Regions from separate parts of the Virgibacillus sp. CM-4 genome, predicted to be linked through region 2. Evidence: riboswitches for the same ligand, from Rfam matches in the RefSeq annotation. Region 2 holds a riboswitch; the other holds the start of a gene.
What was found. A riboswitch is a leader RNA that binds a small molecule or an ion and turns the genes downstream of it on or off. The one in region 2 is predicted to bind S-adenosylmethionine.
Positions count from the first base shown of each region.

Region 1 (3,281 bases), on a different contig from region 2:
TTAACTCTAAGTAATTATATATTTCACCATTAAAAACCATCCATATTTGTTCATCATGATAACTTAATGGTTGTGTACCACTTTCGATATCAATAATACTTAGTCTCCGAAACCCAAACGACATATAGGAATCAAAATAGTATCCTTCGTCATCTGGTCCGCGATGCGTTATTATATTATTTTGTTCTTTGAAGTTAGCTATTTCTTGAGCTGATCTTTCCATTGGTTCATCAAATAGCATTCCGATAAAACCACACATAACATAAACCTTCTCTCGTCAATTATAAACGTATCACCCTGAGCTGTAACCCATTTGTAACAAAACCGAAATGATACAGTAATATTCTAACACGGAGATAGGTAAACTTCTATCATTTTTCACCCTTTTTTTCTATATAATCCCAACTTGTCTGGTAAGATATTCACTGTAAATAGGTGATATACCTTAGGTTTTAACACACACGATATCAAAAAAAGAGCTTCCCCAGCTTGAAATGAGAAAACTCTTTTGTCATTCTTCTATCATTTTTTAAAATTGTTTTAAAAGCGCGTTTAATTCATCAACTTTGTCGGTTTTTTCCCACGGGAATTGGATATCGGTTCTGCCGAAATGACCATATGCTGCAGTATTCTTAAAGATTGGTTTTTGTAGATCAAGCATACGAATTATACCAGCTGGACGTAAATCAAATAGTTTTCTTACAGCTTTTACTAGTTTTTCTTCATCGACTACTCCTGATCCAAATGTATTAATCGAAATTGAGACAGGCTCTGCCACACCAATCGCATATGCTAATTGTACTTCACATGATTTCGCTAAACCCGCTGCAACAATATTCTTAGCAACATACCTAGCTGCATAAGCGGCAGATCGGTCTACTTTGGTGGAATCTTTACCACTAAATGCTCCTCCACCGTGCCGTGCATATCCCCCATACGTATCTACAATAATTTTACGCCCTGTTAAACCTGCATCTCCTTGTGGTCCACCAATCACAAAACGACCAGTAGGATTAATAAAGTACTTTGTCTTATCATCAAGCAGTTTCTTTGGTACAACAGGCCGAATGACATGTTCAATTAAATCTTTTTCAATTTGTTCTGTTGTCAGATCTTGGTGATGTTGTGTAGAGATTACAATTGTATCAATTCTTACCGGCTCATCCGCCTCATCATATTCAATGGTCACCTGAGTTTTCCCATCCGGTCGTAAATAATCTAATGTTTTATCTTTTCTAACATCAGCTAAGCGCTTAGCTAACTTATGTGCTAACGAAATCGGTAAAGGCATTAACTCTTCGGTTTCATCGCAAGCAAAACCAAACATCAATCCTTGATCTCCGGCGCCAATAGCTGCAATTTCTTCATCACTCATCGTTCCTTGACGCGCCTCTAAAGCAGTATCTACACCTCCTGCAATATCTGGCGATTGTTCATCAATTGCAGTTAACACAGCACAGGTATCGGCATCAAATCCAAATTTTGCTCGAGTATACCCTATTTCTTTAATGGTTTTCCTTACTATTGCAGGAATATCAACATATGTTGTTGTCGTGATTTCTCCAGCTACAAGTACTAGCCCAGTCGTCACGGTCGTTTCACATGCAACACGTGCATAAGGATCTGTTTTTAATATTTCGTCTAATATTGCATCTGAAATTTGGTCAGATATTTTATCAGGATGGCCTTCTGTTACAGATTCAGAAGTAAATAAACGACGATTAGCAGCCATGTTGCTAAATCCTCCTTTTACATATCAGTTACGGAACTCTATTTATCAATTATGCTCATTCAGTATTAAAGGTTCTAAAGAAAACAAAAAAAACCCTTCCTACTATACATGAGGAAAGGATTGTCCCGCCTTTCGCTCTTATTGTTCAAGGAGATGTTCCTTGCATCAGATTAGCACCTTTTCACCATTGTGATGGTTGCTGGGTTTCATCGGGTCTGTCCCTCCACCAACTCTGAATAAGAGAGTATCCGTTCGAAGTTTAGCTTATCGAAAGAAAACGTTTGTGTCAACTACTTTCGTCGTATTGTCTATCGATTTTTACTTATAATAAAAGGAAAAGAAGTAATTTGCTGTCATGATTCAACATTATAGGATAATTGAATAAAATTATTATATATTTAGTATGGACTATTTTTATTAATGTGTTATACTAATAAACATATTCAACATGATAAGGTCGTTTAGGTTTCGACGTTGATACAATCTTACTAAAAGGCAGGTAGTTAATATGAAAATGGTGGAAAAACCTTTGGTTAATGAATTATATACCCATAATCATTTACAAACCAACTTAACAGTACCACAACTTATTGAACGTATTTTAGATAGAGAAGAAGGGATGCTTACAGCAACTGGTGCTGTTCAAGCTACAACAGGTAAGTATACAGGACGCTCTCCTAGGGATAAATTTATTGTAAGTGATGAAGTGAGTGAAAAGAATGTTGATTGGGGTACAGTTAATCAGTCTATCGAAGAACAAGTTTTTGACAAATTGTATCGCAAAGTAATTAATTATTTACAAGACAAAAAAGAGCTTTTTCAGTTCAAAGGATTTGCCGGTGCAGATCATGATTATCGGCTTCCAATACAAGTAATCAATGAATATGCATGGCATAATTTATTCGCCCGACAACTTTTTATAACCCCGACAGCTGAAGAATTATTAAATCATCAACCTGCGTTTACAGTAGTTTCAGCTCCTACTTTTAAAGCAAACCCTGAGCAAGACGGAACAAATTCAGAAGCTTTTATTTTCGTTTCTTTTAAAAAAAGGGTTATTCTAATTGGTGGAACCGAATACGCAGGAGAAATTAAGAAATCCATTTTCTCCGTCATGAATTATCTGCTTCCCCAACAAAATGTGTTATCTATGCATTGTTCTGCCAATGTAGGTAAAGAAGGAGACGTTGCTTTATTCTTTGGATTATCTGGCACAGGAAAAACAACGTTATCAGCTGATCCATATCGTCGTTTAATTGGTGATGATGAACATGGCTGGGGTCCAAACGGTGTATTCAATATTGAGGGTGGCTGTTATGCGAAATGTATCAATTTATCTAAAGAAAAAGAACCGCAAATATTTGATGCCATTCGTTTTGGTTCCGTTTTAGAAAATGTCATTGTTGATAAAGCCCGAATTCCGAATTACAATGACACATCATTAACTGAAAACACAAGAGCAGCATACCCAATTGAGAATATTGATAACATTGCCATCCCTAGCATGGCTGGCCATCCGAATACGATTATCTTTCTAACTGCTGATGCA
Region 1 covers NZ_AUQA01000002.1:8,442-11,722, forward strand. The annotation lists gene asnB (asparagine synthase (glutamine-hydrolyzing)) at 1-259, opposite strand, end outside; gene metK (methionine adenosyltransferase) at 530-1,732, opposite strand; SAM riboswitch class I at 1,868-1,975, opposite strand; gene pckA (phosphoenolpyruvate carboxykinase (ATP)) at 2,241-3,281, shown strand, end outside.
Region 1: it holds a riboswitch for S-adenosylmethionine, as region 2 does, so the genes downstream of both, metK (methionine adenosyltransferase) here and M948_RS38460 (methionine biosynthesis PLP-dependent protein) in region 2, are expected to answer to the same signal.

Region 2 (3,281 bases):
TAAATATCCCTTGATTATCATGATAAAGCTCTGATACCTTTCCGTGCATCGGTTGCTGCGCTTTTTGAATCGCTGCTCCAAAAGCTTGCGCAATAATTTGATGACCTAAGCAAATCCCGATAATCGGGATCTCTTGATGTAAAAAATGTACAAGGTCTAAACAAATCCCTGCATTATCTGGTGTTCCTGGTCCAGGTGAAAGGAGAATTGCTGAAGGCTGTAATTGTCTAATCTCTTCTATTGTAATGGCATCATTTCGTATAACTTTTACTTGATGATCAAGTTGTTTTACATATTGAACAAGGTTAAATGTAAATGAGTCATAATTATCGATGACGAGAATCATAGTTGTTCCTACTCTCTTATTTACTACTTTAAAGGTATTATAGCAGATTTAGCTAATTACGCATAAGCTTGTACAGCATAAAGTGCTTGCTGCAAATCTTCAATAAGTTCGTCTGCTTGTTCAATACCAACAGAAAAACGCAATAGGCGATCGTCAATACCTCGTTTTATCCGTTCTTCTTTTGGAATATCTGCATGGGTTTGGGTCGCAGGGTATGTAATAAAGCTTTCTACTCCTCCTAAACTTTCCGCGAATATAATTAATTGAAGCTGTTGCAAGAAGTGATCAACCCACGCACTATTGTGAAGCCGGAAGGATAACATACCACCTTTTCCAGGGTATAAGACATCATTAATCATTGGATGTTCTTCTAAAAAGGAAACCATTGCTTTGGCATTTGATTCCTGTTTTTCAATACGTAAAGCTAATGTTTTTAACCCCCTTATCAGTAACCAAGAATCGAAAGGGGATAGTACTGCCCCTGAGGCATTATGGAAATTAGCGAGTTTTTCACATAGGTCTTTCCCTTTTGCGATCACTAAACCAGCTAACACATCGTTATGCCCTCCAATATACTTGGTTGCACTATGAATAACAATATCCGCTCCTAGCTCAAGAGGACGTTGTAATAATGGCGTATAAAAAGTATTATCAACAATGAATAATAAGTTGAATTGTTGTGCAACTTTTGCAATATGCGCGATGTCCATTTCTTGCATTAGAGGGTTAGTGGGTGTTTCGATAAAAATTGCTTTCGTCTTTTGTGAAATCCGTTGTTTAGTTTCCGTATCATCTTTTAAATTTGTATACGTTGTTTTAATATCGTAAGCTTCTGCATAATGCTGTAACAACCGATAAGTTCCGCCGTAAACATCATCCAATACTAGTAATTCATCACCAGCACGAAACAATGAAAATACTAATTGAATTGCAGCCATACCAGAACTACAGGCGTAACCATGATCACCTGATTCTAAGTTTGCTATGCCTTCTTCCAGTAAGGATCGAGTAGGGTTTTTTGTTCTTGTATAATCATAACCTGTTGATTGACCTAGACCTTGATGCTGGTATGCTGTAGATAGGTAAAGCGGAGGATTTACTGCTCCTGTTTTTTCGTCGCTTTTGTTCCCCAATTGTACTAACTCCGTTTCTATACTTCTTTTTTTCATGTATAATCATCCCTTCATTTCAACAAATAAAAACCCTCTTCTCACGGATTAAGAAGAGGGTTTTTGCAGTACAATAGATTTAACTCTTCTTATCTTTATGCTATGCTGCATCTGGAATTGGCACAGTACTAAAAGTCTGCTGCCGAGGCTTCAAAGGGCCAGTCCCTCCACCTCTCTGGATAAGAATACAGTATATAATTGTTGAAAATAGATTACATGGGTTTAATGCAATTGTCAAGGTTGCTTGTAGCATTTATTAGGAATAAGAATCATGATAAGATAACAGAGGAAAAGGGATTGCTATTTTTCAAATATACTTAGAAAAGGTTGGAGAGATTGATGTTAGAAGTGATTGTTCAAAACGGTGAGGAAGCAATACATGCTGAAAATTTTGGTGCTAATCGATTAGAACTCGTAACAGCTATAAGTGAAGGTGGTTTGACACCCAGTTATGGTACAATCAAACACGTACTAAAGAACGTATCTATTCCAGTTCAAATTATGATCCGCCCGCATAGCTATCATTTTAATTATACCTCTTCTGATTTAGAGATTATCATCGAAGATATAAGACAGCTTGCTAAACTAGGGGGATTAAGAATCGTGTTTGGGGCTGTAACAGCTGATTATAAAATCAATACTGCAATTCTAGATCAAATAATACAAGCAGCACCGAATATAGATATTACCTTTCATCGTGCATTTGATGAAGTCGAAGATCAAGTGAACGCCTATTACACATTAACCCAATATAAACAACATGTAAAAAGAATTTTAACATCTGGTGGAAAGGAAAATTGCCAAGCCGGTCAAAATAATTTGGAATCATTAGTTAACCTTGCAAACCAATTACAAGGTCCTGAAATCATGCCAGGGGGAGGCTTGACACCTTCTAATCTGGAACCTATTCATAAGCAAGTACAAGCAGGTCAATATCATTTTGGCAGGTCTTTAAGAATAAAGGGAGATTTCAAGCATTCATTTGATCCGTTAAACTTTAAAAAAGTTGTTAATGTATTAAATAGTTCATATAAACAAGAGAGGAACTAAAATTAATTATTAAAGCGGAATAAACATTCTATTCTATATATCGGAAATAGGCCATGTACTTCGTGGAACATCTGCTGCTAAGGTGAAGGATCCTCGGGTTCTTGGTGTTCATAGGAGTCATGCCTATTTTATTTGCTTTGATTTTACGAACAAGGTACAGTCGATTTTTTAGCTAGATGCTTTTTCTCTCCCGTTTACTTCTAAAATAATTGTAGGAAGTAGTTATAGGATTTGAGCTGTTCTTCAAACGAAGCTACTGGGAAGAACGACCACCCCATCTGTCTCATGTATTCTTCATAGTTATCCTGAATGGTAAGTTGCTGTAGCGCCATCTGGACATGTATATGTCGTACATTATCATTTTTCATCATTAATGCAGACAAATAATTTGTATTTGACATGTTTTTAGCAGAAGTATGTGATTCCATAGCGATCCATTGATTCGTTTCATTCAAAGCTGTGGGCGACATAGCATGTAATTTTTGAGAAATAACATCGGCTTCACTTGGTAAAGGGGGCAGTTCCACTAGTTGCGTTTGGTAAGGGTTAATTAAAGCTAACATAACTAGCACATGATTGTATAACACAGAGGATTGCATTACAAGTATATCTTTTAATATTTGATCTGTTGCCAAGTTATTATAGTCTTGTAACTTATGTAACGCACCTTTATGAGCAGTCAAGTGTTCAGTCATTAATCCAAGGTCGATTACGGG
Region 2 covers NZ_AUQA01000006.1:1,036,169-1,039,449, reverse strand. The annotation lists gene M948_RS38465 (anthranilate synthase component II) at 1-346, opposite strand, end outside; gene M948_RS38460 (methionine biosynthesis PLP-dependent protein) at 403-1,515, opposite strand; SAM riboswitch class I at 1,602-1,701, opposite strand; gene M948_RS38455 (copper homeostasis protein CutC) at 1,855-2,565, shown strand; gene M948_RS38450 (hypothetical protein) at 2,766-3,281, opposite strand, start outside.